DNA from 3 places in the Idiomarina sp. UBA3162 genome. Region 3 is predicted to be linked to each of the others. Evidence: predicted binding sites of a transcription regulator. Region 3 holds the regulator's gene; each other region holds the start of a gene.
What was found. The regulator FliA, encoded in region 3, starts transcription of late flagellar genes. The targets are predictions, from matches to a motif close to CTAAAGNTNNNNNNNNNNNNGCCGATA.
Positions count from the first base shown of each region.

Region 1: a site for FliA is predicted at 7,352-7,378, ahead of B2X00_RS01220 (flagellar protein MotY). Genes of this name have one in related genera too.
Region 2: a site for FliA is predicted at 4,908-4,934, ahead of pomA (flagellar motor protein PomA). Genes of this name have one in related genera too.

Region 1 covers NZ_DEYI01000009.1:3,322-13,622, forward strand. Annotated here, with positions in the region: gene fadD (long-chain-fatty-acid--CoA ligase FadD) at 1-402, shown strand, start outside; gene rnd (ribonuclease D) at 399-1,556, shown strand; gene B2X00_RS01175 (YcgL domain-containing protein) at 1,572-1,817, shown strand; gene B2X00_RS01180 (lytic murein transglycosylase) at 1,814-2,845, shown strand; gene B2X00_RS01185 (YcgN family cysteine cluster protein) at 2,842-3,270, shown strand; gene dsbB (disulfide bond formation protein DsbB) at 3,267-3,782, opposite strand; gene fadR (fatty acid metabolism transcriptional regulator FadR) at 3,920-4,630, shown strand; gene B2X00_RS01200 (superoxide dismutase) at 4,715-5,296, opposite strand; gene B2X00_RS01205 (Grx4 family monothiol glutaredoxin) at 5,532-5,873, shown strand; gene B2X00_RS01210 (peroxiredoxin) at 5,984-6,589, shown strand; gene rnt (ribonuclease T) at 6,638-7,279, opposite strand; gene B2X00_RS01220 (flagellar protein MotY) at 7,408-8,319, shown strand; gene nth (endonuclease III) at 8,324-8,959, opposite strand; gene B2X00_RS01230 (electron transport complex subunit E) at 8,965-9,654, opposite strand; gene rsxG (electron transport complex subunit RsxG) at 9,647-10,300, opposite strand; gene rsxD (electron transport complex subunit RsxD) at 10,287-10,301, opposite strand, start outside.
Region 2 covers NZ_DEYI01000019.1:42,432-52,732, forward strand. Annotated here, with positions in the region: gene nusB (transcription antitermination factor NusB) at 1-346, shown strand, start outside; gene thiL (thiamine-phosphate kinase) at 377-1,372, shown strand; gene B2X00_RS02465 (phosphatidylglycerophosphatase A family protein) at 1,374-1,874, shown strand; gene dxs (1-deoxy-D-xylulose-5-phosphate synthase) at 1,880-3,727, opposite strand; gene ispA ((2E,6E)-farnesyl diphosphate synthase) at 3,742-4,629, opposite strand; gene B2X00_RS02480 (exodeoxyribonuclease VII small subunit) at 4,626-4,868, opposite strand; gene pomA (flagellar motor protein PomA) at 5,041-5,808, shown strand; gene B2X00_RS02490 (flagellar motor protein MotB) at 5,814-6,743, shown strand; gene thiI (tRNA uracil 4-sulfurtransferase ThiI) at 6,815-8,272, shown strand; gene B2X00_RS02500 (VanZ family protein) at 8,265-8,624, shown strand; gene srmB (ATP-dependent RNA helicase SrmB) at 8,621-9,835, opposite strand; gene B2X00_RS02510 (universal stress protein) at 9,862-10,301, opposite strand, start outside.
Region 3 covers NZ_DEYI01000053.1:33,806-44,106, reverse strand. Annotated here, with positions in the region: partial or broken gene B2X00_RS06415 (class I tRNA ligase family protein) at 1-413, shown strand, start outside; gene lspA (signal peptidase II) at 424-939, shown strand; gene fkpB (FKBP-type peptidyl-prolyl cis-trans isomerase) at 942-1,382, shown strand; gene ispH (4-hydroxy-3-methylbut-2-enyl diphosphate reductase) at 1,401-2,330, shown strand; gene B2X00_RS06395 (type II secretion system protein) at 2,305-2,658, opposite strand; gene B2X00_RS06390 (hypothetical protein) at 2,655-3,293, opposite strand; gene B2X00_RS06385 (hypothetical protein) at 3,284-3,703, opposite strand; gene flhA (flagellar biosynthesis protein FlhA) at 3,865-6,003, shown strand; gene flhF (flagellar biosynthesis protein FlhF) at 6,019-7,350, shown strand; gene B2X00_RS06370 (MinD/ParA family protein) at 7,399-8,271, shown strand; gene B2X00_RS06365 (RNA polymerase sigma factor FliA) at 8,264-8,989, shown strand; gene cheY (chemotaxis response regulator CheY) at 9,026-9,409, shown strand; gene B2X00_RS06355 (protein phosphatase CheZ) at 9,421-10,161, shown strand; gene B2X00_RS06350 (chemotaxis protein CheA) at 10,175-10,301, shown strand, end outside.

The DNA of each region.
Region 1 (10,301 bases), on a different contig from region 3:
GACGCAACAGCAGAGTCGATTAAAGACGGTTGGTTTGCGACTGGCGACATGGCAACCTGTGATGAACGTGGGTATTTTAAAATCGTAGATCGCAAGAAAGATATGATTTTGGTTTCAGGTTTTAACGTTTATCCTAATGAAATCGAAGATGTGCTGGCCGATCATCCGAAAGTACTGGAGGTGGCTGCTGTTGGTGTGCCGCACGAGTCGTCCGGTGAGGTTGTGAAAGTATTCATCGTCAAAAAGGATAAGTCTCTAACCGAACGTGAAATTATCGACTTTTCTAGAGAAAATCTGACAGGCTACAAGGTGCCGAAACTCGTTGAGTTTCGCGATGAGTTGCCAAAATCGAATGTGGGCAAAATCCTACGTAAAGAGCTAAGAGACGAGAAAAAAGATTGACTAAGTTAACTCATCCAGACACTGGATACCGTTATATCAGTAGCGCTGAAGCGCTTACTGAGTTTTGTCAAAGAGCCCGCATCGCGGGCTCATTTGCTATTGATACCGAATTTGTACGAAGAAAAACATATTTTGCTAAGCTAGGTCTCGTACAACTTAATGTCGATGGCGATACCTTTATCATCGATCCCCTAATCGATATCGATTTATCTGCATTGTGGCAGTTGATCGCGGCTCCTGATGTGGCGACGGTGCTGCATGCCGGGGGCGAGGATATCGAATTATTCTTTCATCAGTCCAATGGCGAGAAACCTCGTGCCGTATTTGACACACAGATTGCAGCCGGCTTTATCGGGATGGGCTCATCACTTGGTTATGCTAATTTAGTTGAGCAGCTATTTGATGGCGTTACGCTCGATAAAAGTCAGTCACGCACTGACTGGTTGAAGCGGCCGCTGAGTGAGGCGCAACTCGCATACGCGGCTGCGGACGTGAGCTTTCTGAACACGATGTATCCTTGGTTAGCGGCGCAGGTGGCAGAGACTCATGTAGCAGATATCGTCACTGAAGAAAGTCAGTTACAAGTAAATAAGCGCACACAAACTATCCCCAAGCACTTGCTGTACTTGTTTGTTGGTAATGCGTGGCAACTTAATCAAAAACAATTACAAGTGATGAAGTGCCTAGCAGCTTGGCGCCTAGGAAAGGCGGTCAGCGAGAATATGCCGCTCGGTTTTATTTTCAAGGACGGTGTATTAATCGAGCTGGCGCGCAAGATGCCTGAGTCTAAATCAGATTTGCATAAAATTAGGGATTTAGCGCCGATGACCCGTAAATACTCGGGGGACGAGATTATTGAGCAGATTAATGCAGCGCTCGCTGAGGATGCATCGAATTGGCCACAGACCTTGCAAAGGCTTGACGACATGCCAAACTATAAAGCGGCATTCAATGGTATCAAGAAAGCGGCACAAGGCTTAGCCTCAATGCTTGCGATTGATACGGCATTGGTCGCTTCGCGCAAACAAATTAATGATTTCTTGATGTATCACTGGCAGTTCAGTGCGGATCACCGTGCCGAATTACCTCGGCCTGATTTACAGCAAGGCTGGCGCTGGAGAGCGCTCGAATCTGAATTGAAAGAATATATTTAACGCGAGTTTAAGACCATGCTGTGCGACGTATTTAAAAGCTCGAAAAAAAGCGATACCTATCTATACCTTCCGTTAGGAAGTGAATTTGATGAGTTGCCTGAAGCGCTCGTAAACCACTTCGGCACTCCGCAAAAAATAATGACGATAAATTTAGACAAACGCGACCAACTTGCTCGGATTAGCGTAGAAGAATTAAAACAGCACTTGGTGGAGCCAGGCTATTATTTGCAACTTCCACCACAACAGGAGTCCATGCTATGAAAAAGTTAACTTTGAGCACTTTGGCGCTTATCGTAAGTGCTTCGACGATGGGGTTTACCGCGCATGTAAGTGCCGCTCAGTCTGAGCAAAGTCCGGTGAGCGAGCAAAGCGATAATGTCGAGCAGAAGTTTCAGGCGTATGTCGATAAACTACGTTCTGAAGCGCTTGATCAAGGCTACACGAAAGATACGCTGGATCGCGCGTTTGCCAAGGTAAAATATTATCAACGCGCTGTTGAGCTTGATAAAAACCAACCGGAATTTAAACTCACGTTAGATACTTACTTGCCGCGAGTAGTACCGGATTGGAAGGCACAAAAAGCCGTTGAAAAATACCAAGAGCACAAAGACTTACTTGATGAAATCGGTAAAAAATACGGCGTGCAACCCCGCTTTATTGTTGCGCTTTGGGGTATCGAGACTAATTTTGGATCCTACACGGGTGGTTTTGATGTTGTTTCGGCATTAACCACGTTGGCGTTTGATGGACGCCGCGAGGCCTTTTTCAAAAAACAACTTTGGCAAGCGTTGACTATCATCCAAGACGGTCACATCGAGCCTGAACAAATGAAAGGTTCTTGGGCGGGGGCTATGGGACAAACCCAGTTTATGCCAAGCTCGTTCATGAGCTACGCTATTGATTATGATGGTGATGGTAAAAAGGATATTTGGAATAGCTATGGTGACGTGTTTGCGTCAGCCGCTAACTACCTGAGCTCTGTGGGCTGGCGAGATGATGTGACGTGGGGACGTCAAGTACAGCTGCCCGAACAGTTTGATACGTCGTTAGCCGGGCTAGATACCAAAAGGCGACTCGCCGAATGGCAAAAGCTGGGTATTACTCGCATGGACGGGAGCCCTTTACCGCAACGTGACGATATTGAGGCTTCGATTGTGATTCCAGATGACAAGGAAGGTCGAGTGTATCTTGCCTATGCCAATTACGATGCGCTGATGCGTTGGAATCGCTCACATTACTTCGTTGCTGCAGTGGGCTACCTTTCTGATCGTATCCGTTTTCCTCGATGAATTGGTTTGATAAACCGCTTCAGGCACTCAACCATCGCGAATGGGAAGCACTTTGCGATGGTTGTGGGCAATGTTGTTTAAATCAATTATTAGATGAAGAGGATAACCTCTATCAGACCGATGTCGCGTGTCGATTATTGGATACTGACAAAGCTGTGTGTAGTGATTATGAAAACCGTACTCAGCGAGTCCCCAGTTGTGTTCAACTGACACTCGAAAATCTTGATGCCGTTTATTTTATGCCTAAAACGTGTGCATATCGGCTCAGAGCACAGGGACAACCGATTCCTGACTGGCATCCATTACGACATCATGGCAGTAAGCAAGCGATGAAAAAGGCCGGCTACCATATAGCCGGTCATTGTATCAGTGAAACAGAATTCAGAGGTGAATTAGAAGACCGTATTGTCACCTGGCCACTTTAGCGTAATTTGTAAATAATGTGGCTTAGGCTTGCGACGGCAACAGTAATCGTCACGCCTGCAAAAATAAAGGTCATCCATGCTGGCATGGTGACGCCTAAGAACGACCAGTCAATATCGCCACACAAGCCTGGCGCTGCAAAATAGCTTGGTAGCCATTCATGCAGTGGTGCCCAAGACGGGAAATTAGGGTTACTTTCACAGACCGCAAAGAAGGCATTTTTTGAAGTTTGTAGATCCCAGTGGTCATAAGCAATGAGTAAGCCCTCTATAGCTGAGTAGATCACCCCAGCGAGTGCTATCAAGCGTACGAGCGCATGCCTCGCCCCCCAATAGCCAAGTAGAGCAAACAACGCAATACCGATCACAGCCATGCGTTGATATACACACTTCACGCAAGGCTCAAGCCCAAGACCGTACTGAAAGTAAGCGGCAGCAGCCAAAAGCGACAAGGAGATGATAAATAGCGCTAACCACGCGTTGCGCTGAGCTGGCCAAAGGTATATTCGCATGATGAGATATATCCGTGAGTGAATTTAAGCGCTATAACATAGCTGAAAAGTAAACGACTTGTCGATAATAATCAGTTTGCTTGTCCGACCTCATGTAACACTGATAGAATCACACGATTGATAATGAAACAGGCGTAACAATGATCATTAAAGCAAAGAGTCCGGCAGGTTTTGCCGAGGAGTATATCGTTAAATCAATCTGGAACGGTCATTTTGCTCCGGGTACGATCCTTCCTGCAGAGCGTGAACTGTCCGAGCTCATTGGTGTGACTCGCACGACGCTAAGGGAAGTCTTACAGCGCTTAGCGCGAGATGGTTGGCTAACAATCCAGCACGGTAAGCCAACAAAAGTGAATAATTTTTGGGAAACTTCTGGGCTTAATATTTTAGAAACCCTGGCTCGTTTAGATGAAGATGGTATGCCCGAACTGGTCGACCAACTGTTGTCAGCGCGTACTAATATTAGTGCGATTTACATTCGCGCCGCCATTCGACACAACCCCGAACGCGTTGTCGAGCTTTTGGCCAATACTGATGAACTGGCTGATGATGCAGAGCGTTTTGCGGATTTTGATTATCAATTGAACCATGATCTTGCGATGGCGTCGGGTAATCCAATCTATGTGCTTGTACTCAATGGCTTTAAAGGTTTGTATTCGCGTATTGGTCAATTCTACTTTTCGTCACCCGAAGCTCGCCAATTAGCGCGAGACTATTATCACAATCTCGATAATGTAGCTAAGCAAGGTGACTATAATGAGTCTGTTAACTTGGTTCGCCGCTATGGTTATGAGTCAGCTGAAATTTGGCATAGTTTACGCGGCGACATCCCGTCCAACTTAGTCGATTGAGGCAATCGCTTTTTTCGAAACCGGTCAAATAGACATAAAAAAAGCCAGCAATCGCTGGCTTTTTTGTTCAATAACCTAGCTAAATTAAGCAAAGTTTTTGTTCACGAAATCCCAGTTAAGGAGCTTCCAGAAAGCCTCTAAATAGTTAGGACGTGAATTACGATAGTCGATGTAATAAGCGTGTTCCCATACATCTACGGTCAATAATGGCGTCACACCATCGTGAGCAACTGGCGTGTCTGCGTCATCTGTGTTCATGATGTCGACTGAACCATCGGACTTCTTAACTAACCAAGTCCAACCAGAACCGAAGTTGCCTGCAGCACTTGCGTTGAATTCTTCTTGGAACTTCTCAAAAGAACCCCATTTCTCGTTAATTGCGTCTGCAATTGCGCCGCTAGGAGCACCGCCACCATTGGGGCTCAGACAATTCCAGTAGAACGTGTGGTTCCATACCTGAGCGGCATTATTGAACAAACCACCTTTCTCAGACTTGATGATGTCTTCAAGCGATTTGCTTTCTAAATCAGTGCCTTTAACGGCATCATTTAGCTTGCTTACGTAAGTCGCATGGTGCTTGCCATAATGGTATTCGAGTGTCTCTTCTGAAATGTGTGGCTCGAGTGCGTTCTTCTCATAAGGAAGAGCGGGAAGTTCAAATGCCATAATCTCTCTCCATAGTTTTTAGTGCAAATAGCGTCTTACACAAAATGAATGTGCAAGCTGTTGTTGTTATTCATACGATATATAGGGGTGACTGGTTCTCTTTTCAAGTATAAGTTTTTATTATTTGTACCGCTGGCTGTAAAGCGCTCAAAGAGAGCAATCGGGGGTTGCATGTGCTAAAATACTTGAGTATTTTTATCAACCATTCCATTCGTTAACAGTGATTTGAGGTGTTATGGAAACCATCGACAAGATTAAACAGCAGATTGAAGAAAACCCAATACTTCTATACATGAAGGGCTCACCTAAATTACCGAGCTGTGGCTTTTCTTCTCAAGCCTCGCAAGCGCTCATGGGCTGCGGTCAAGCGTTCGCTTATGTCGATATCTTACAAAACCCAGATATTCGTGCTGAGTTGCCGAAATACGCAGACTGGCCTACATTCCCGCAACTCTGGGTTGAAGGTGAACTCATCGGTGGTTGTGACATCATCGTTGAAATGTTCCAGAAAGGCGAGCTACAAGAACTGATCACTGAGGTGGCAGCACGTCATCCTCAGCCAGAAAGCGGCGAGTAATAATCGGCGTTAAGGGGTTGATCTTTTATTGTCGATCCCCATATTTATTAGAGCTTTTAATTTAGGCTGCCAAGCGGCAGCCCAACATTAACTAAAGACGGAGAGTATCAATGGCAGTTTTAGTAGGACGTAAAGCACCTGACTTTACCGCAGCAGCGGTAATGGGCTCTGGCGAAATCGTTGAAGATTTTAAATTTTCTGACGCGATCAAAGGCAAGAAAGCCGTCTTGTTCTTCTACCCGCTGGACTTCACATTCGTATGTCCTTCTGAGCTTATCGCGTTTGATAAGCGTTTGGACGAGTTCAAAAAGCGCGGCGTTGAAGTAATTGGTGTATCAATCGATTCACAATTCACTCACAGCGCATGGCGCAACACTGCAACTGAAGATGGTGGTATTGGTCAAGTCAAATACCCACTCGTTGCAGACGTTCGTCACAGCATTTGTAAGGCATACGATGTTGAGCATCCAGAAGCAGGCGTTGCATTCCGTGGTTCGTTCTTAATTGACGAAGATGGTGTTGTACGTCACCAAGTCGTTAACGACTTGCCATTAGGTCGTAACATCGACGAAATGTTGCGCATGGTAGATGCTTTGAACTTTAACCAGAAGCACGGCGAAGTTTGCCCTGCAGGTTGGGAAGAAGGTAAAGAAGGCATGAAAGAGAACGCTGAAGGCGTTGCAGCATACCTTTCTAAGAACGCTGATAAGCTATAATAATAGCTCGCAGCGATTCACAAAAAACGCGCCGTTGGGCGCGTTTTTTTATGGCTGTTGATTAGTGAGCGGCCACCCGCCAAGCGCTTTCCATTTATTAACCATCCAGCAAAATAATTCGGCTGTTTTTTCGGTATCATAAAGCGCTGAATGCGCCTGCTTTTGATCAAACTCTATACCCGCCGCTTTGCACGCTTTAATCAGTACAGTTTGTCCTAACGTCAACGCTGCTAAAGATGTGGTATCAAAGCTGACGAAGGGATGAAACGGATTGCGCTTGATATTGGCTCGCTCAGCCGCTCGCATCAGGAAGCTATGATCAAAATTCGAGTTATGCCCAACCAGCACAGAGCGCTGACATCCAGCCGCCTTTTGAGCCTTTCGAATGGGTTTGAATAACGCTTTAAGCACCTCGTCTTCGGGGAGTGCGCCGCGTAGTTCCGAATGAGGATCGATACCATTGAATTCAATTGCTGCTTGTTCAATATTGGCACCCTCAAATGGTTCGACATGAAACTGATGGCTTTCGACTGGCTTGAGCTGCCCATCTTCATCAAAATCCAGTATGACGGCAGCGATCTCTAACAAGGCATCGGTTGACGCATTAAAGCCCGCCGTTTCGACGTCGACGACTACGGGTAAGTAGCCGCGAAAACGTTGCTTCATAAGAGAGTCTTCGGAACCTGACATGAAATTACCTGTATCTGCTAAATTGCTACTGCCCATTATGCCAAAGAGCGGGCGTTTTTGCTTGTGATTTGGTTAAAGGTTATTGCAACACGACCGATATAAAAGACAAGTAATTAAAGGAGGTGCGTGTGCAGGTGAATAATACGGCTCGGCTGTCAGCATTAATTGTGCTGGGTAGCGCTCTAGTCAGTATCAGTCCGTTCGCAAAAGCAAACGCCGTAAGATACTACAGTGCAAATTTAGATAATTCACTTTGGTATATGGCCAATAACACGCAGCTTAACTGTGAGTTAGAACACGTTATTCCTCGTTTTGGCAAAGTACAGTTTCACAGTGAAGCGAGTAAGCAACTCAATCTGACAATGACACTCGATATGCATCAACTGCCTGACGAATATGGTGTCGCAAGCATTGAGTCTGTTCCTCCGCGTTGGCAACCCGGTGCCAATAGCTATGCCATTGGTAGCATGGATTTATATAAGCAGTTCAATGGTGAGCTAGAGAAGAAGGCGGCTTGGACACTCTTGTCAGAGCTTGAAAAAGGACGCTACCCCACGTTTTTATATCAAGATTGGTATAATCAAAGAGATCAGGTGGCCGTGGCAATCTCATCGGTTAATTTCCGCAGCGCCTATGATGCATTTAAAGGTTGCATTAATGCCTTACTACCGTTTTCTTTTGACGATATCGCCTACACGGTACTCAATCATAAGGCGGATAGTGATGAGCTCACAGTGAGCTCACAGCGCAAGTTAAAGCAGATCAGTGACTATTTGAAAGTGGACGCTGATTTAGACCTCGTGCTTATCGACTCATACACCGATGCATTGGGCGCGCGAGAGCCTAATCAGGCGTTGACTGAGCAGCGTGCTAATACGATTAAAGCGTTCTTTGTTGAGCGCGGAATTAATGCTGAGCGTATTGAAACTGTATCTCACGGTGAGGATCGACCTATCGAACACAATGATAATGAGATAGGTCGTCAGAAAAACCGCCGTGTCATTGTTCAATTGAGCAAGCCTTCAGGGGGGGCACTGTAGCTCGCTAATCACTGGTTTTATCTTTAAATTCGCATAAGTCTTCGATGATACAGCTGCCGCACCGTGGTTTGCGTGCAACACAGGTATAGCGGCCGTGTAGGATAAGCCAGTGATGTACATCCACCTTGAACTCTTTAGGTACAACTTTAATCAATTTTTGTTCGACTTCATTGACGTTCTTGCCAGGTGCTAATTTAGTACGGTTGGACACACGGTAAATATGTGTGTCAACGGCAATGGTAGGCCAGCCAAAGGCTGTGTTGAGCACCACGTTAGCTGTCTTGCGTCCAACCCCTGGTAATGCCTCGAGTGCCTCACGGCTTTCAGGAACTTCGCCGTTATACTGCTCTACTAATATCTTGCACGTCTTGTAGGCATTCTCTGCTTTTGAGTTGAACAAACCAATGGTTTTGATGTAATCCTTAATCCCGTCAACACCCAGCGCAAGCATTGTTTCTGCAGTCGGTGCAGCAGGAAATAATTTTCGCGTCGCTTTGTTAACACCCACATCGGTTGCTTGAGCGGACAATAAAACGGCGATCAGTAGTTGAAAAGGGGACTCATACTCTAACTCAGTGGTCGGGTGAGGATTGTTGTCCCGTAAACGGCTTAAAATTTGATAACGTTTATCTTTATTCATATCGATTAACTTTCGGCTGTTACGCGTGCGCGCGTCACTGTTTTTTCACTGGCTTGCAGCTCTTCACGTTTCGCATCAATACGGTTTTTAAGCGCTATAATAAAGCCCATACCAATAAAAGCGCCTGGCGGTAAAATAGCTAACAGTAAGGGATAATCTAGGCTGAACAATTCGATCCGTAATTGTTTGGCCCATTCGCCCAGTAATAACTCAGCCCCATCAAAAAGGGTGCCGTTTCCGAGTATTTCGCGTAGTCCGCCTAATACGACTAACACGGCGGCAAAGCCTAGCCCCATCATAAGACCATCGATAGCAGCATAATTCCATTTGTTTTTAGATGCATAGGCCTCAGCACGACCGATGATAGCGCAGTTCGTTACGATCAGCGGTATAAAAATCCCCAACGTTTGGTACAACTGGTATACATAGGCGTTCATTAGGAGCTGAATAATGGTAACGAAAGTCGCGATGACCATAACAAAAACAGGAATCCGTATTTCTTGCGGAACCCATTGGCGGACCAAGGATACGGTAATATTAGAGCCTATCAGCACAAATAAGGTCGCAAGACCCAGGCCCAATGCGTTGGTCACGGACGCTGTCACTGCGAGCAATGGGCAAAGCCCTAACAGTTGCACGAGGGCGGGGTTGTTCTCCCATAGACCCTGTTTGGTTAGCGTCTTAAATTCACTCATGGCTTTCACCTTCCGAAGCAGAATGACAATTCGGTAATGATGTTTGGAACAGTTGCGTACTGTTTTGCTGCAAATACCACGTTGCGGTTTTTACCGCGCCGACCACAGCGCGTGGTGTTATCGTGGCGCCGGTAAACTGGTCAAACATCCCCCCGTCACGCTGAACCGCCCAACGTTCGTCGTCTTGGCTTTGCAAACGTTTGCCAGCAAATGAGGTTATCCAATCACTCTTTTGTTTTTCAATTTTATCGCCAAGGCCAGGTGTTTCTTGGTGTTGAAGTGTTCTGACACCAAGCACCTCACCGCTGGGTTTAATCGCTACAAGTAAGCGAATTTTGCCCGAGTAACCATTGGGGGCGACCGCCTCAACAGCAAGCGCACTCGGTTCACCTGCTAAATAACCTCGGTATACGGGAACAGGTTGCTGGCTCAGCGTAGGTTCTGAGAGCAGACCACACGAGTGATAAAGATCGTTGTCATGCAGTGTTGGTGGAATAATCTCATTCAATGACGCAAGTGTTTGCGCGCGTTGTTGTTCATCGATAGCTTCCTTGGTCAGCGCTTCTACACCCAGCACCAGACCGGTCGAAACGAGCGCGAATAGACCGAGCAACAAGCCATTCTTCTGCATGCTATTCAGTGTCATG
Region 2 (10,301 bases), on a different contig from region 3:
CACGTTTAATGAGATCGAAGCACAGTTCCTGACAGACAACGACACCAGTAAAGTCGATGTCGATTACTTTTTAGAGTTGCTTCGTGGCGTGGGCGCGTTTTACAAAAGCTTAGATGAGGCAATTGCGCCTTACCTTGACCGTCCTATTAGTGAACTCGATCCGGTAGAGCTAGCGGTATTACGTATTGCCGCCTATGAACTACGTGAACGCTATGATGTTCCGTACAAGGTAGCGATCAATGAAGCCATCGAATTAGCGAAGTCCTTTGGTGCTGACGATAGTCACCGGTTTGTTAACGGTGTACTCGACAAGGCTGTCGATGCACTGAGACCTGCTCGCCAATAATATAAGAGCGGCTTGCCGCTCTTTTTCCTTATGACAAATACTCCAAAACTCGACGAATTTAACCTCATTGAGCACTACTTTAAAGCTGAATCTTATCGCGGCGACGTTATTGTTGGCGTCGGTGATGATGGTGCGGTGACCGAAGTGCCCGAGGATCATCAATTGGTCACCGTGACCGATACAATGGTAGAGGGTGTGCATTTTGACAAGAATACACCACCCCGTGCCATCGGTCATAAGCTTGTGGCTGTCAACTTAAGCGACTTAGCAGCGATGGGAGCAGCACCAAGCTGGGGCAGCTTGGCGCTTACTTTACCCGCTATTGATGAAGATTGGCTAAATGACTTTAGCGAAGGGCTAAAGGAAATTTCACATTATTACGAGTGTGACCTCGTGGGTGGCGATACAACGCGCGGGCCTTTGACGTTAACTTACACAGCACAAGGGGTACTGCCCAAGGGAACAGCGATTCGCCGCGACCAAGCTAAAGCTGGAGACTGGCTTTATGTCAGTGGTTCGTTAGGTGATGCGGGTCTGGCATTACGTCTATTGCAGGGTGACCTTTCGACTACACACCGCCACTTACAGACGCTTGTGAATCGACTGCACTATCCTACGCCACGTGTCGCGCTGGGGCAGTTACTCCGAGGCGTCGCCAACAGTTGTATTGACGTTTCTGATGGGCTGTTGGCCGACCTCTCCCATCTGTTACCCAAGCATGGCCAGATGGGCGTTCAACTTGAGTTGGATAAACTGCCATTGTCGCTGGCGCTGACCGAGACTCTCGATTTAGATGATGCCTTTTCATTAGCTTTAACCGCAGGCGATGACTATGAGCTCCTATTCACTGTGCCAGAGCAGAATAGGGGGCGATTAGAGACCATCACTTCACATTTGAAAGATAAACCCGTTTGTATCGGACGCATCGTTAAAGATGAGCAACGTGAAGTCACCATGACTTATCATGGTGAGCATTGGCAGCTCCCGGATATGAAACTCGGCTATAATCATTTTGGAACGTCATAGTATGCGCCGCTTCCCAGGCCTTTCACTCGCGAACCCCGTTGACCTATTAGCGCTTGGCTTTGGTTCGGGGTTAGCCCCCAAAGCACCGGGTACGTTCGGCACACTCGCAGCAGTACCTTTGGTTTATCTGATGTTGTGGCTTGATGTCACGAGCTACAGTGTTATTACAGCGGTCTGCGCGGTGTTGGGTATCTACATCTGTCGTAGCGCAGCCGACAAGATGGGGGTGCACGACCATCCGGCGATTGTTTGGGATGAGTTTGTCGGGTTAATGTTTACTATGTGGGCTCTGCCCGCTAATTTGGGACTTTTAGTGCTAGGGTTTCTGGTGTTTAGAATCTTCGATATCTTGAAGCCTTGGCCAATAAGTTGGCTCGACAAACGTTTGCGTGGCGGGTCTGGCATCATGTTAGATGATGTACTTGCGGGGATTGCGAGTAATATTGTCTTGCAACTCATACTCGCTACTCAAATCGGTAGCGACTGGTTAACAGCCGCTTAATACCATTACTGTTTTAGATGAGCCTGAATGCGCGCTTTAATCGTTTCCTGGGTAAGCCCTAGCTCTTTCTTAACCTCGTTTTGGCTACCATGTTTGATAAACTCATCAGGTAAACCGATATTCAATGTTTGAACAGTTAAGCCAGCTTCGGCAAGCGACTCGTTTACAGCACTGCCTGCGCCACCGGCCGTTGCATTCTCTTCAAGCGTTACCAACAACTGGTGTTCGTCAGCTGCTTTGACAATCGCCTGTTTATCGATAGGTTTAACAAAGCGCATATCGATAACTGTTGCATCAATTGCTTCGGCGACCGCAATGGCTTCTGGCAATAGCGTGCCGAAGTTAAGGATAGCGACTTGTTTACCGTCGCGCACTGGTTTTGCTTTACCTACTTCGAGCAAGTTATCGCGTTCTCTTAAGGTAACCCCCGTGCCGCTACCCCGTGGATAACGTACAGCAGCAGGTCCTTGATAATGATAGCCCGTGAACAGCATGTCGCGGCATTCTTGCTCGTCGCTTGGGGTCATCACGACCATGTTCGGAATACAGCGTAGATAGCTTAAGTCAAACGCGCCTTGGTGTGTAGGACCATCGGCCCCGACAATACCTGCGCGATCAATGGCAAATAAAACATCCAAATTCTGAAGTGCGACATCATGTATGACCTGGTCATAAGCTCGTTGCAAGAAGGTCGAGTAAATGGCAACAACGGGTTTAAATCCAGCAATAGCAAGTCCAGCGGCATAGGTGACACTGTGTTGCTCAGCGATGGCCACATCAAAATACTGGTCGGGATAAAGCTTAGAGAACTTAACCATACCGGAACCTTCGCGCATCGCCGGTGTAATCGCCATCAATTTTGTGTCTTCTTGCGCGTGGTCGCAAAGCCAATCACCAAACACTTCGGAGTAGCTTGGTATGCCCGGCTTTTTACTCGGCAGTGTTGACTGCGCGGGATCAAACTTGGGCACGCCATGGTAGCCAATCGGGTCAGCCTCTGCGGGACGGTAGCCCTTACCTTTTTGAGTCACCACGTGAAGCAGTTGCGGGCCACGCAAGTGTTTCATATTTTTGAGTGTTTCGACCAGTGTGTCTACATCGTGTCCATCAATGGGGCCAATATAATTGAAACCCAACTCTTCAAATATAGTACCCGGCGCCATCATGCCTTTCATATGTTCTTCGGCGCGGCTCGCCAAATGGTGTATCGGCGGTAATGGTTTGAGTAGCTTTTTACCTTGTTCACGAATTTTCGTGTAAAAGCGGCCAGACAGCAAACGTGCAAAGTGTTGATTTAATGCACCGACATTCTCTGAGATGGACATGTCGTTGTCGTTTAATACGACTAACATATCGGGTTTGATGTCGCCCGCATGGTTCATGGCTTCGAATACCATACCGGCAGTCATAGCGCCATCACCAATAATGGAAACGACTTTTTCATTAGAACCGGAGCGTTGTGCTGCTACTGCTATCCCTAAAGCCGCTGAAATAGAGGTGCTGGAATGACCTACGGACAACACATCGTATTCGCTTTCCTCGCGCCAAGGAAAAGGGTGTAACCCGTCCTTTTGACGGATTGTGTGCAACTGCTTCTTACGACCAGTGAGTATCTTATGTGGGTAAGCTTGGTGACCCACATCCCAAACCAACTTATCCTGCGGTGTGTTATAGACATAATGTAGAGCTACAGTCAGCTCAACAGTACCCAGCCCCGATGCCAAGTGTCCGCTACTGCGGCTGACAGAGTCTAATAAGTATGCACGAACCTCGTCGCAAACTGATTTTAATTGATGCGTAGGTAATCTGCGCAAGTCTGTTGGGTATTCAATACCGTCTAATAATTTGGTCATAAGTCTCGTATTGCTTAATGATCCCGCCGCAGCAAGATCTCAGAAAATGTTTCTAGTTTTTGGGTATTGTACGGGATCTTGTTAAGTGACAGTAGTGCTTGTTGGTGTAATGACAGCAGTTTTTCGTTCGCTCCGTCAAGCCCAAGTAACGCAACGTAAGTTGCTTTATGGTGTGCCTGATCAGAACCTTGCGGCTTACCCATGACCTCTGTATTGCCTACGACGTCTAGTATGTCATCGTAAACTTGGTAGGCGAGTCCTATCCAACTGGCAAAGTCGCAAAAGTCAGACAGATACTGTTGACTGCTTTCACTGCCCGACAATGCGCCTAATGCTGCAGACGCGCGGATCAGTGCGCCGGTTTTGTGTCGATGAATCGACTCCAGGGCTTGCTCATCAATGGGTTGTCCCGTTGCGTTCAGATCCAGTGACTGCCCTAAACACATACCGTTAGCACCGCTTGCTTGAGCCAGTTGTTGAATCATAGCGATGCGGCGAGCAGCAGGTAACGTTGTGTTGTGTGTCGAGCTTAATACCTCGAACGCCAGTGTTTGCAGCGCATCACCCGCTAATATAGCGGTCGCCTCGCCAAATTTAATATGGCAGGTGGGATGGCCTCTGCGCAGTTCATCATCATCCATGGCTGGTAAATCGTCATGGATTAATGAGTAAGCATGGATAAGCTCAACCGCGCAGGCTGCATCGAGCGCATCATCGGGTTTAGCGCCACAGAGTTCTGCTACTGTCATCGTTAAATAGGGACGAATGCGCTTCCCGCCCAATAATACGCCGTACGCCATTGCTTCTTTTAATGCGCTTGAGGCTAGGCTTGCCTCAATTAATTGGTTGAGTCTTCGGTCAACGTTTTCGCGGACATCGGCTGTAAACTGCTTAATATTCACTCCCGCGCCTCACCTTGCTGTTCGGTAAGTACTTGCTCACCATTTTTTTCGAGTAAGGTGGCGACTTTTTGTTCGGCGTTTTGCAACTGCGTTTGGCTCAAGCGCGAGAGTTTAACTGCTTGCTCAAACTTTTCGAGTGACGTTTCCAAGGGAAGGTCGCCTTGTTCAAGCTCGTTAACTAACTGCTCAAGCTGTTGCAGTGCTTGTTCGAAAGAGAGGTTTTCTTCCTTTTTAGTCATAGTACGTCACCTTTAGTCTTAACATAGGCTCATTATCATATAAAGAAACTCGAATGTCAGCCGATGATCAATGCGTGGTTTACTTAATTTTACAATATGGGTTGCCACGTTGAGTGGGATGTTTAAAATTGAGCGAGTAGCCAAATTTACCGCGTCAAGTGGAGGAAGCTGAGTGGATATAGCAACGCTGGTAGGGATCATTGGAGCCATAGGCTTTGTCATTGCCGCAATGATACTAGGTGGTGACCCCGGTCTTTTCATCGACACTCAGTCAGTATTGATTGTTGTGGGTGGCTCCTTGTTCATCGTCATGGCCAACTTTCCACTGCAACAATTCTTTGCTACCGGCAAAGTCGTGGTGAAAGCGTTCTTCTTTAAGATCGAGCATCCACAAGAGCTGATTGATAGCGCTGTCGAGATGGCAGATTCAGCGCGTAAAGGTGGATTTCTCGCGTTAGAAGAAGCCGAAATACCCAACCCGTTTTTTAGAAAAGGGGTCGATATGCTCGTTGATGGGCACGACGCCGAAGTCGTTAAGCAAACGCTCAGTAAAGATATCGGTATGAGTTTCTCACGCCATGAGGAAGGAGCTCGGTTCTTCAAAGTGTTGGCAGACGTGGCACCTGCTATGGGGATGATTGGTACCTTGATTGGTCTGGTTGCGATGTTAGCAAATATGGATGATCCGAAAGCAATTGGTCCCGCGATGTCTGTCGCGTTGTTGACGACGTTGTATGGTGCCTTCTTGGCAAACGTCATCGCCATTCCGATTGCGAACAAATTGGTACTGCGTGCTGAACAAGAAAAACTCAATCGGCAATTAATTCTAGATGCGATTTTAGGTATTCAGGACGGCCAGAACCCGCGAGTCATTGAGGGGTTGCTGCGTAACTACCTTGCTGAATCAAAACGCGTTACCGACGGTAGCGAGGAAGAATAGCGCTTATGGCTGCAGCAGACGATCAAGAAGAATGCCGTTGCCCACCACCTGGGCTTCCCATGTGGATGGCGACTTTTGCCGATTTAATGACACTATTGATGTGTTTCTTTGTGCTGCTACTAGCCTTTTCCGAAATGGATGTATTGAAATTCAAGCAAATTGCCGGGTCCATGAAGTACGCCTTGGGTGTACAAAATAAAATCGAAGTAAAGGATATCCCTAAAGGCACAAGTGTCATTGCGCAAGAATTTCGCCCCGGACGACCCGAGCCAACACCTATCGAAACGATTCAGCAGCAGACCGTCGAGATGACTCAGCAGATGTTGGAGTTTCAGGAGGGTGAGTCTGACTTTGCAGGCGGTCAACAGACTGAACGTGGCGGTCAGCAAGCAGATAGTAGTGAGGATAAAAAAGCGGCAGAAAGTTCAAAAACGGCACCTGCTATGGAAGAGGAGGTTAAGGAGCTGATGGAGCGTATCCGCGAGCAGCTGAATGATAATATCAAAGCGGGCACGCTCGAACTCGAGCAGTTGGGTCAGCAAATAATAATCCGAATTAAAGAAAATGGCTCCTTCCCCGAGGGATCGGCCTTTTTGCAGCCACAGTTTAAACCGGTCATTCGTGAAGTGGCTCAAGCATTAAAGGATATTCCTGGAGAGATTACGATTTCTGGTCATACGGACAACCAACCATTGGTTTCTGAAATGTACAGTTCTAAATGGGATCTATCGGCTAAACGTGCCGTTGCGGTCGCTGAGGAAATGACAACGGTTGAGGGGTTTGACCAATCGCGGCTAGTGACGATGGGCTATGCAGATACCAAACCTATAGTTCCTAATAACTCAGCATCTAACCGTGCGCTTAACCGACGCGTAGATATTGCTATCATGCAAGGTAAGGCAAAAGAGTCCGATCCAGTTGATGTAATTGAGTAGCTTAACTAGCTCGAAGGACCAAAAAATCGTATAATTGGTGGTTTTTATACCAAGCGGAAACTGAGGCCACCATGAAGTTCGTTGTACGGTTGCATGCCGAAATCACCATCAAAAGCCGATCAGTCCGGAAACGTTACGGCAAAGTATTAACGAATAACCTTAGGAAGGTTTTAGCCGATATTGATTCTGGGCTATATGTCAAATGGCTATGGGACCGTATCGAAGTTAGCACCGCTGCTGATGACGATCAGGCGCGCCAGGCGATCATTGATAAACTCTCGTGCACGCCAGGAATATCTTGGTTCGCAGAAGTAATTGAACGCCCATTAGATGAGTTTGAGGCATTGTCTGAGTGGGTTGCTCAGTTTTGGTTAGAAAAAATTGCCCAGCAAACTTTTGCCGTTAGGGTCAAACGTAAAGGTCATCACGATTTCTCTTCGCAGCAACTTGAACGCTATATCGGCGGCTACCTTTTGGAGCATCAACCCTCGGCTCGAGTCCAGTTGAAGTCACCTGAGCATGAAATCACCCTGCAGATTATTGAACAGAATATTCAATTAGTGGGTGAACGGCGACAAGGTCTAGGCGGTTTTCCAATTCCAACGCAAGAAACTGTTTTAAGTTTAATGAGCGGTGGGTTTGACTCGAGCGTTGCGAGCTTTGAATTTATTCGTCGAGGGGCGCGCACTCACTTTTGCTTTTTTAATTTAGGTGGCGACGCGCACGAGGTGGCCGTTAAGCAAATTTGTCACTACCTTTGGGAACGCTTTACTAAGTCGCACCCGATCAAGTTTGTCAGTGTTGATTTTGCGCCTATCGTCGAAGATATTTTAACCAACGTCGATAATGGAGCGATGGGCGTTGTTTTGAAGCGACAAATGCTCCGAGCTGCAACACGGGTCGGCTACTTCTTAAAAGCGCAGGCGCTAGTGACCGGTGAGGCCATTGGCCAAGTCTCGAGTCAAACCTTAGCGAACTTACAGGTTATCGATAAAGCCACCGATACACTGGTTTTGCGTCCGTTGATTACCGCAGATAAGCAGACCATCGTTGATCAAGCTAAACGCATCGGCACCGAAGCGTTGGCGAAAACCATCCCTGAGTACTGTGGTGTTATCTCCAATAAGCCGACGGTGAAAGCAAACGAACAGGCGATTCTGGCTGAGGAAGAGAAACTTGATATGAACCTTATCGAGCACGTGGTTCGTAATGCGCAAGTATTAAGCATGCAGGATATTGCGGATGCTGCTCAACAACAAGTTCAGTTAAAGCAAACCGAGTCCGATAAGCCCAAAGTTATCGTCGATATACGTACCGCAGAGGAAATCGAGGATGACCCGTTAACGACGTCATTGAACGTGATCGAAATGCCATTCTTTAAGGTTCAGTCAGAGTTTGTAAAACTGGATGACTCAAAACACTATCTATTATATTGTTCGCAGGGTGTGATGAGTAAAATGCAAACGTTGTTACTGCAGGAAGCAGGGTACGATAACGTTTCGGTGTATGAAGGACAGGACGTTGAGTAACCTAAATACCTCCCGCATGTTGGCACGTGCGATTTTTGTAAGTCTATTAGTGGTCATTACGATTGCGTTCTTATGGCAATTTCCGAGCCATGAAGCAAGTCGGATGATCCCTCACGCTGACAAGTGGGTTCACTTTACCGCGTTTTTCTTACTGAGTGTGACGTTACATAAGGCGTTCGACTTATCGGGGAAAATCGCTATTGCGCTACTATTAATCTATGGTTGCGCGATAGAAGTTATTCAGTATTACATTCCGGGCAGAGGTTCTGACGTGATGGACTGGCTTGCTGATGCAGCAGGTGTGGTCGCCTACTTCTCTTTGCTTTGGTTATATCGAAAGCGCCGTAATTAACGGCGCTTTTTAGTTTTCTTCGCTTGTTTCTTCTTTTTAACACGCTTTTTGTCTGTTGATGGAAACTTATATTGAGGTTTAAGACCATCAATGACTCGACGATCGAGGCGGTGTTCCATATAGCGCTCAATCTTACCGAGTAACAGTGCATCATGCGCTTCCACAAGAGACACCGCAAGACCCTTTTGTCCGGCACGAGCGGTACGACCAATACGGTGGACATAAACGTCAGCTTGCTTTGGTAAGTCGTAGTTAATCACCAACTTAATTTCATCGATATCGAGTCCACGCGAGGCGACATCGGTAGCCACTAACACTGCATTGTCACGACGTTTAAATTCAATAATCTTTTGCTGGCGTTCAGCATGGGGCAAGTCACCACGTAAAAACATGACGGGTACATCGACAGATTGCAGGAAGCTGGCTAACGCCTGCACACGTTCACGCGTGCGCGCAAAAATAATTGAGCGGCCTGGATGCTGCTTTAACAGAGCGAGCAGTAACTGGCGTTTATGCTCGTCTGTATCGGCTAGGTAGACTTGTTCGATAATTTTACCGCGCTCTCGCTTAGGCGGTGTAACTTCTACCAGCTCTGGTTCATTAAGCAAAGAGCGCGAGAAAGCTGCAACGCCCTCGCTGTCTATCGTGGCTGAACATAAAATAGCATGCTGGCGGTTTCGGGCATGCATAGCGATATCTTTAACTACGTCCTTAAAGCCCATGTCCAACATGCGGTCTGCTTCATCAATAACCAGCCACTCGACGGCTTCGAGTTCGTATTGCTCTGCTTCTAGCAAGTCCAATAAGCGTCCGGGGGTAGCGATAACGAGATCATGACTCTGTTCGAGTCGGTTCAACTGGCTACCGTAATTAACCCCACCTGTCACCACAATCGACGTAAGCTTGGTAAGCTCACGAAACATTTCGGCTTGTTGATAGATTTGCTCTGCAAGCTCGCGCGTAGGAGCCATTATCAGAGCGCGCGCAGGGCCTGGCTGCTTACGGGGAAAATCAATCATGTGCTGCAAAACGGGCAGCAAAAACGCTAAGGTTTTACCCGTACCGGTCGGCGAACTGATCAACAGATCGTGACCATCCATTGCGGCCGGCAAAGCCGCTTGCTGAACCTTGGCAGGCTTATTTAGACCTGCTGCTTTGAGCACTGATATCAGTGCATCATCAAGCTCTAATTCTTGCCAATCTGGCGTCATTCAAAGAGTTCCTAAGGTGTATATAATTAACGAAGTAGTAAAACCGGTGTTGTAGCGCGAGATAGCACCTTTGATGTGGTGCTTCCCATAAACAACTGGCGTAACTTTGAGTGGCTGTAGGCCCCCATAATGAGCATGTCGATATTACGCTCTTGTTGAATATCGCGCAAAGTTGATTCAACTTCACCGGCTCTGATTTCATAGCTCACTTGGTGACGAAATTCTTGTAAATGACTGACCGCAGCTTCGACCGATGCGTTCGCGTCAGCTGTCGCCGCACCCACCATAACGACATGAATGGGCATACCGACGAACAGCGGAGATTCAGCCAACATCTTGACGCCTTTACGAGAAACGTCACTACCATCGAAGGCAAGCATTACATTGGTCGGCGCTTTATAGTTTTCCGGCACCGCTAAAATAGGGCGACGAACATTGCGCACGATGGTCTCAATTTGATGACCTA
Region 3 (10,301 bases):
TCAGCAGCGAGGAAAATACCTTCTGGATTGAGCTACTGAATGTGCGTGATGCGGTCAACCAAGCGCTTGAGCAAGCGCGTCGTGATGACGTCATTGGTGGCTCGTTGCAAGCAGAAGTGACCTTATACGCCGATACGGCACTGGCTGAAAAACTGAAACGCCTAGGTGCTGAGTTACGCTTTGCGTTATTAACCTCAGAGGCGTCTGTTGCAGATCTCGCTGATGCGCCAGAGAGCGCGGTCAAAGCCGAGCAATTACCGCTCGCCGTCGCTGTGGTTGCAAGTGCCCACAAAAAATGTGAGCGTTGCTGGCATCACCGTGAAGAGGTAGGTCAAATCAACGAGCATCCAGACTTGTGTCAACGTTGCGTGAGCAACATTGATGGTGCTGGAGAGGAGCGTCACTTTGCCTAATGCTCAAGCGATGAAACCGAATAAACGCGCATCGGGTCTACAGTATTTGTGGATCACCTTGGCTATTTTTATCCTCGACCAACTCACCAAATGGTGGGTTGCGAGTGATTTTGAACTTTACGAAAGCCGTATCATTATTGACGGCTTGTTTAACCTGACCTATGTACACAATTACGGTGCTGCGTTTAGCTTTTTAAGCGACGGCGGTGGCTGGCAACGTTGGTTCTTTACCTTAATTGCAGTAGCCGTCAGTATCGTGTTGCTCATCTGGCTGCGTCGCAATGATGTGAGTTTCTGGCGTCAGAACTTGTCATTCTCGTTGATCTTGGCGGGTGCCGTTGGCAATGTGACAGACCGATTCTTGTTCGGTTATGTGATCGACTTCTTAGATGTGCATTATCAAGGCTGGCATTGGCCCGCATTCAACGTGGCGGACTGTGCGATTACCATTGGTGCAGTGCTCATGTTGTTAGAAGCGTTTATCGATAACCGTCGAGATCCCGAAGATACGAAAGGTAAGGAGTAGTCGTGGGACGTTTACCGATTGAAGATGGCCGTGAAGTGGTCATGCATTTTACCATTAAACTGAGCGATGGTTCGGTGGCCGACAGTACACGAATGTCGGGAAAGCCAGCGAAGTTTCGTATGGGGGATGGTAGCCTAACCGAAAATTTCGAAGCTTGTTTAATTGGATTGCGGCCAGGCAGTGAGCGCGAGTTTACACTGGCACCACAAGACGCTTTTGGTGAACCGAACCCCGACAACTACTATTATGTTGATTCGGCTAAGTTTAGCGATGAGACCAAGCCTGAAGTGGGCGCAATTCTCACGTTCACCCAGCCTGATGGTACCGAGCTACCAGGGATTGTGCGGAAAATCGAGGGTCCTACGGTGACTATCGATTTTAACCACCCTCTGGCTGGTCAAACGGTGATTTTCGAAGTTGAAATTATTAGCGTGGAGCCGTAACCGGCACACGGAGGAATTATGCAAATTTTACTCGCCAACCCACGTGGCTTTTGCGCAGGCGTGGATCGCGCGATTACCATCGTCGAGCGAGCATTGGAGATATTTGAGCCACCCATTTATGTGCGCCACGAGGTGGTGCATAACAAATATGTGGTGAATAAATTGCGTGATGCGGGTGCGGTCTTTGTCGAAGAACTCGATGAAGTGCCCGACGATGCAATTGTTATTTTCAGTGCGCACGGCGTCTCACAAGCGGTTCGTCAGAATGCCAAAGATCGCGGTTTAAAAGTCTTTGATGCAACCTGTCCACTGGTGACTAAAGTGCATATGGAAGTGACACGTGCCAGTCGTAAAGGGCACGAGTGCGTGCTCATTGGTCACGCCGGACACCCCGAAGTTGAAGGCACGATGGGGCAGTATGCCAATCCGCAGGGCGGCATTTATTTAGTCGAATCTCCTGAGGATGTCGCAACGCTCGAAGTAAAAGATGCGGATAATTTGCACTACATGAGTCAAACCACGTTATCTGTCGATGATACGGCGGATGTGATTGATGCCTTACGGGTGCGTTTCCCTAACATTAACGGGCCTCGTAAAGACGACATCTGCTATGCCACACAGAACCGACAAGATGCGGTGCGTCAATTAGCAGAAGAAGCGCAATTAATGTTGGTGGTCGGTGCCAAGAATAGCTCGAACTCAAATCGGTTACGTGAACTGTCCGAGAAGATGGGCACACCTGCTTACTTGATTGATGATGCCAGTGGCATCCAGCGCGATTGGCTTAACGATATCGACCGTGTGGCGGTGACCGCAGGCGCTTCGGCGCCGGAAGTATTAGTGCGCGAGGTTATCGAGCAGTTACGCAGCTGGGGTGGTGAAACTGTGACTGAGCGAGAAGGGCGCGAGGAAAACATCATCTTTAGTATTCCGCCAGATCTTCGTTAGTCAACGCTACGTAAACTGGGATAACCCCCTCTAAATTAGCATGGGCAAGCCAGAACGTGGCTTGCCGTGCCGAGTACCATTCTTGTGTCACTGTTATTGCCTCATTAGTGGGCTGCCAGTGTCGAACCTCTCCGTTTCCGATTGCCATCAATAACTCGTTTTGTGCCGCTTGCAGTTGTTCTAACGCGTGTTGCCGCGCCTGTAATCGGCGGACTTCGGTCTGCGTAAGCTGCACCATACTTAAGCCGCTCGCCAGCGATATGCTCACCACGACCGTCATTATCATCGCCTCGATAAGTGCTGAACCTTTGAGCTTTAGCAAGCTCATAAGCGCGTTGCTGCAGTTGCTGGTATTGTTGCCATTGCCAGGCGAAACGTTGCGTTAATAGATTCAGGTGTTCGGTGGCAAAGAGCATGATCAATGCATGTATGCCAATCAAGGACAGAAGGGGCGTAATAAAGCTGCTCATCAAACACGCTCCGATTGACGGGTGCAGGACTGAATAAGGGAAGGCGCATCGTGTGTGCCGACGTGGCGAGGGTGATCTGGTAACCCGGTGCGAGTGCCCGAATGCTAAACTGGGTCAGGCTGAGTGTTTGCGCTGTGGTTAGACTTTGCCAGCCGCGCTGGGCACAATCAAAAGCATCACCATGGTATTGCAATGCCCCAGCGCGTAAGCGATAACCAACCTGATCGCCTGTGTGTATCGTCAGTAGGTAACAGCTATGTTGCGAGCTCGAAGTCAATTGCCTGACCTGTTCACTGCGTAACAGATCACGTCCAATTTGTAGCGCTAGACCTTGCAAAGCAAGCTGCGCCTGAGGTTGCTGCAAGGCTTGATTGATTGACGTGGTTTGCCACAGTATGACCTGTACTGACGAACCCGCTAATAGGACCATTAGGGCACAAGCCGCAAGTAGCTCAATCAGTGCAAACCCCCAAGGGCGTGTTGTTACACACATGAAGTTATACCCATTATCTCGACATCGCCAGCGCTACAGTACCTTATCCGTCCGATAGCACTGACAATCCAGCGTAGTTCGAACTTACCCTTATGCATACTTAAGTGGCCGGCACGAGCATACCCTTGTGGCGCATAAAAAGTCAGCGGACGGCTGTGATCATTAAAGTTACTGGTAAACTGCCAACCGTCGGTTTTGAGCGCGTGCTTAATGGCAGTAAGCGGAATCTCGATATGGCGTTGCTGCGCTTGCGCACGCGCTTGATACGCTTGCAGCAAACTTAAGCCGCGCAGTCCAAGCGCTCGCGCTTCGAGTTGTGCGGTTGAGTGCTGCATGGCAGGGACACCTGCACTCAGCAATAGCAGACTCAACAGTGAACAGACAGACCACTCCAGTAAACTACTTGGCATTAATCATTCTCCAAACTAACCCTCAGAAAAGCTAAACCTCCGCTCGATAAACGCCTAGCGGAGACGTCCGATAGGTACGTAGGTGATAACTGTATTTTGTTGGCACAGAATTTGTATCAGTTAGTCAGAGAATCATTTTTTTGACGCGCAGGAAAAGAAGTATGGCAAGTGGTGCTGCAAGACTGAACAATTTAAAAGGGCTGGCGCAAGCTAACTCGCACATAATTAAAGGGTTCGGTACCCCGCTGGCGGTGATGGCGATACTCGCGATGGTGGTGCTTCCCATTCCACCTATCTTGTTGGATATCCTCTTTTCGTTCTCAATTACTCTTTCATTGGTGGTGATGCTGGTTGCGGTCTACACCCAACGTCCACTCGATTTTGCCGCATTCCCTACGGTATTGCTGATAGCGACCGTATTGCGCCTATCATTGAACGTAGCATCAACCCGTATCGTGTTACTCAACGGTCACGAGGGGCCCGGCGCTGCAGGTAGTGTCATTGAAGCCTTTGGTAGCGTAGTTATTGGCGGCAACTATACCGTCGGTCTGGTGGTCTTCGCTATCTTGGTGATCATCAACTTTATCGTAATCACCAAAGGTGCCGGCCGTATTTCTGAAGTCACTGCCCGCTTTACCCTTGACGCTATGCCGGGTAAACAGATGGCCATCGATGCGGATTTGAATGCCGGACTTATTAATCAAGAGGAAGCGAAAGCGCGACGCAGCGACGTAACTCGCGAGGCTGACTTCTACGGCTCGATGGATGGTGCCAGTAAATTTGTTAAAGGCGATGCCATTGCCGGTATCTTAATCCTTTTAATTAACGTTGTAGGCGGCTTCTTAATCGGCATGATCCAGCATGACTTGTCGTTTGGTCAGGCGATTGAAGTCTATACGCTACTTACCATTGGTGACGGCTTAGTAGCACAAATTCCAGCGCTGTTGTTATCTGTCGCAACCGCCATCATCATTACCCGTGAAAATGATACCAAGGACATGGGTGAAGCGGTTGTATTTCAGCTGATTAACAACCCGAAAGTGCTAGTCATTTCAAGTGCAGTATTGTTTGCCATGGGCGTTATTCCCGGCATGCCGCACTTTGCTTTCTTATCGATGTCTGCCGTGCTCGCAGGTGCTGCATATTACAAAATGCGTCATGCAGAAACCCAAGAGACCGAGCAAGTTGAACAAAAACAACAAGAACAACAGCAACAGTTAGCTCAAAAAGAGCTCAGTTGGGACGATGTGCGTCATGTAGATACCCTTGGCTTGGAAGTGGGCTACCGCTTGATTCCGCTGGTTGATAGAAGCCAAGGTGGCGAACTGCTATCGCGCATTAAAGGAGTGCGCAAGAAGCAATCACAAGAGTTCGGATTTTTAGTACCGGCTGTGCATATCCGCGATAATCTTGATTTGGGTCCTAATAGCTATCGCATCACGCTCATGGGGGTGACCATGGGTGAGGCGGATATTCGTCATGACTGCGAGTTAGCGATTAATCCCGGCCAAGTGTTTGGTGAGTTAGAAGGTGAGAAGACCACCGATCCAGCGTTTGGTCTCGAAGCGATTTGGATTAAACCAGAACAACGTGAAAACGCCCAAACCATGGGCTATACCGTGGTTGATGCAGCAACGGTTGTTGCTACACATTTGAGCCAAATCGTCACAAACCACGCCTCGCAATTATTAGGGCATGAAGAAGCGCAAGAGCTACTGGATCGTTTGGGTCGTAGCCACCCTAAATTGGTCGAGGGCTTGGTACCCGATTTATTGTCTCTCGGCAACTTTGTCAAAGTTTTACAAAACCTGCTCGACGAGGGTATCGCTATCCGTGACATGCGGACTATTGCACAGACGCTTGTCGAATATGCTGGACGCACACAAGACACCGATGTATTAACCGCGGCGGTCCGCATCTCGTTACGTCGACTCATCGTTCAAGACATCTCCGAAGGGCAACAAGAACTGCCTGTCATTACTTTGGCGCCAGAGTTGGAACAGATGTTGCATCAGTCATTGCAAGCCGCAGGCAATGAAGCCGAACAGCAAGGCGCAGGTATTGAACCTGGCTTGGCAGAACGCCTGCAGCAATCGTTGAAAGAGGTTCATCAACAACAAGAGATGAACGGCGAGCCATCGGTGTTACTGACATCCGGGCTATTGCGCTCAACGATGGCGCGCTTCGCGCGTCACGCAACTGACGGAATGCGGGTGCTGAGTTACCAAGAAATTCCAGATGATAAACAGATTCGAATTGTGAGTTCGATTGGCGGCCAACAACAGCCAGCGGCTCAGTGATAGGGGGATTTACCTGTGAAAATGAAGCGCTTTTTTGCTGAGGATATGCGTCGTGCCTTATTGCAAGTTAAGGAAACGCTCGGACCGGATGCCGTTATCATGTCGAATAAAAAGGTAAACGGTGGCGTTGAGATTGTCGCTGCAATTGATGGTGATGCAGAGCCACAAGCGCCGCAAGCAGCGGCACCAGCAGCCGAGTCGGCATCGCAGAGCGATGAGGCGGAACGGTATGCTGAGCCTGCAAACTCACTGGCCGAAATCTTGGCACGCCAGGCACAACATCCAGCGATGCAGGCAAGCAATGCTGAACCTAAGCCAGCACCCGAACCTCAAACTGAGCCGGTCCAAGCTGGCGCCGAAGCGACCCAGGTACCCAGTGAGCCCGAAGTCGATATCCCTGACTATGTTGGTGGCGGTAGCGCTGCTGAAATCGCAGAACTGCGCGCGCAAATCAAAGGTGTCCAGAACTTACTGCAACATCAGTTGAGCGGTTTGATGAAACAAGAAATTGAGCGCGAAGAACCAATGCGCGCCTTATTGACCCAACGCCTTATGACTATGGGTGTGAGCGAACGAATTGCCGATCAAATCGCCTGCTTCATCCCTGAGGGCGATGACATCGAAGATAGCTGGGAGCAATCATTGCAATTATTGGAAGGTCAGCTTAACACCACCCATGACGATATTTTGACTCGTGGCGGTGCAGTTGCGTTAGTCGGTCCGACGGGTGTCGGTAAAACAACGACGATTGCTAAGTTGGCAGCCCGTTATGCGCAGCGCCACGGCTCTGACTCGGTCGCATTGATTACCACCGATACGTTCCGTATTGGCGCAAGCGAACAACTGAAAGTGTATGGTCGTATTATCGGTTGTCCAGTTAAAGTCGCAAACGATGCTAAAGAGTTAGCTGATGCAATGCTGACATTGCGCGACAAACGCCTGATTTTGATCGATACCGCGGGTATGGGTCAGCGCGATAAACGCTTAAGTGAACAACTCGCGCAATTATTACAGAATAAACGTCTAAGAATTCGTCCATATTTGGTATTATCTTCAACATCACAAACACAGGTGTTGAACGATACGGTTAAGCAGTTCAAAACATTGCCGTTGGCAGGCTGCATTTTTACTAAACTAGACGAGTGTTTAAGTTTAGGTGAAAGTATCAGTGTTGCCATCGAGCAAGGGCTTGCGGTGGGCTACTTAACCCACGGACAGCAAGTACCAGAAGACATTCGCGTGGCGGACGAGCATTACATGGTCACCGAAGCAGAGCGCTTATACGATAAAAGCATTTGTTCGAATGTGTCAGACATGCCAAAATCAAATTGGCAGGCCGTTCAATAAAAGGTCATCGATTAATCAAGCATTAACCAGCAGTAAGAGTTAGAGCGCATGGATCAAGCTAGTGGCTTAAGAAAGATGAAACAAAGTAAAGTCAAAGTCATTGCAGTAACGGGTGGTAAAGGCGGTGTGGGTAAAACCAACATCTCTTTAAACATGGCTATTGCAATGGCAGAGCAAGGCAAACGGGTATTGGTGCTAGACGCTGATTTAGGTCTCGCCAATGTCGATGTCATGCTCGGACTGCGCGTGCAAAAAAATCTTTCTCATGTGCTCAGTGGGCAGGCCGAACTCAAAGACATTCTGATAGAAGGCCCAGCAGGTATTAAGATTGTACCGGCCACTTCAGGCACCCGTTCGATGATTGACCTCGACGAGACGCAACACGCAGAGTTGATTCGCGCTTTTAGCGATCTACAAGGAGACTTTGACGTGTTGGTGATTGATACCGCAGCGGGTATCGGTAATACCGTTGTGCGTTTTGCCCGCGCTGCTCAAGATGTGATGCTGGTAGTTTGTGATGAGCCGACTTCAATTACTGATGCTTACGCGCTGATGAAAGTGCTGAGCAAAGAACAGGATGTGTTCAAGTTTAAAGTTGTTGCCAATATGGTGCGTAACCTAAGAGAAGGCCAGTTGCTGTTTAATAAGTTGACCAAGGTCACTGATCGGTTTTTGGATGTCGCGCTAGAATTAGCCGCCATCATCCCGTTTGACGATAACATTCGTTTGGCGGTACGAAAGCAAAAGCCATTAGTACTTATGCAGCCTCGTTCGCCTGCCTCATTAGCCATCAAAGCCCTTGCGCAACGTGCGCTTGACTGGCCGGTACCTGCGCAAGCAGGCGGGCATTTGGAATTTTTTCTTGAACAATTAATAGGATCGGCCGATAACGGTAAGAAGCAGGATGTTGCCAATGAATAAAGCCGCTGTTTACAGTGCCCATGCTGATAATCGTCAGGCGATTATCGAGCAACATACGGGGCTCGTGAAGCGAATCGCACACCACATGATGGCGCGCCTACCCGCGAGCGTACAAGTCGATGACTTGATCCAATCCGGTATGATTGGCTTATTGGAAGCAGCTAGAAATTTTGATAACAGCAAGGGCGCGAGTTTTGAGACCTTTGCGGGCATTCGTATTCGTGGTGCTATGCTCGACGAAATCCGTCGCGGCGATTGGGCACCGCGGTCGGTGCATCGTAACCATCGACGTGTGTTAGAAGCCATCCGCCAAGTCGAGAACGACACGGGGCGTGATGCAAAGGATACGGAAGTAGCGGAAAAGCTAGAAATGTCGCTCGAGGAATACCACGCTATTCTGCGTGATGTTAACTCGGGACGAATTATTGGCATCGAAGATCTGGGCGTCTCGGAAGATGTCATCGTGCCTGAACAAGTAACAGGCACCAACTATGAGCCGCAAAAAGATGTAGAGAACGATGCGTTTCACCGTGCACTGGTGGACACCATCTCTGGCTTACCTGAACGTGAAGCCTTAGTGCTTTCGTTGTATTATGATGAGGAACTGAACCTAAAAGAAATTGGGGAAGTGCTCAGCGTGAGTGAATCACGTGTTAGTCAAATTCATAGCCAAGCGATGATGCGCTTAAAAACGCGTATGCAAAGCTGGGTAGAGTAATTGTCGTAGTAATCGAGAGCCCAAGTGGAGGGAGCTTTGGATAAAAACATGAAAATTCTTGTTGTTGATGACTTTTCAACAATGAGACGAATCATCAAAAACCTTCTTCGCGACCTTGGATTTACCAACATCCAAGAAGCTGACGATGGCAACACCGCCTTACCGATGCTCCAGCAAGGTGACTTTGACTTTGTTGTCACTGACTGGAACATGCCAGGGATGCAAGGTATCGACTTACTTAAAGAAATTCGTAAAGACGATGACCTCGCGCACTTGCCGGTACTGATGGTGACCGCAGAAGCTAAACGCGAGCAAATTATTCAAGCCGCCCAAGCGGGCGTCAATGGATACATCGTTAAACCTTTCACAGCTGTCACGTTGAAAGAGAAGCTCGATAAAATCTTTGAACGCATCAGTTAATGAGTGCGGTTATGTCAAAATCATCGGCAAATATATCGCTCCAGCAAGCGCAGCAACTGGTTGAATGGCTAGAAGCGGGCGAGCAAGCCAAAGCCGATCAATGGCTTGATGACTTTCGCGAGGAGCGTGATGACAAACTCTTCACGTCGGTGGGGCAACTGACTCGCGATCTCCACGAAGCACTGCAAGATTTCCAACTCGATCCGCGGATTATGCAGTTAACACAGGATGACCTGCCCGACGCACAAAACCGTCTGCAGTACGTTATCGAAAAGACAGAAGACGCTGCTAACCGAACCATGGATGCAGTCGAAGCCTGCTTGCCGATGACTGACGAAATGCATCAGCGCGTCGAACAAGTCATGCCGGCCTGGCAGCGATTGATGAGTAACGATATTCAGTTGCACGAATTCAAAGAAATGTGTCACCAAGTCGATGCGTTAATGCGTGAATGTGGTCAGAATATGCCGCAAATTCATGGCTTAATGACCGAAGTGTTGATGGCGCAAGATTATCAAGATATTACCGGTCAAATCATCCGTCGAGTGATACAGCTCGTAGAAGATGTCGAGAAAAATTTGATCGAGCTTCTCAAGTTGTTTGGTGAAGAACAGAAATCTCAAGCTAAACAAAATGTAAAAGCAGTCGATAAGAGTGCAGCAGAAGGACCTGTGATTAACCCAGAACAACGTGATGATGTCGTCGAGAATCAGGATGACGTAGACGATTTATTATCTAGCTTAGGTTTCTAGGAGAGAGCAGCGCATGAGCTTTGAGATGGACGAAGACATCTTACAGGATTTCTTGATCGAGGCGGCAGAAATCCTCGAGCAGTTATCCGAGCAACTCGTTCAATTAGAAAACGACCCCGAGAACAAAGATCTCCTAAACG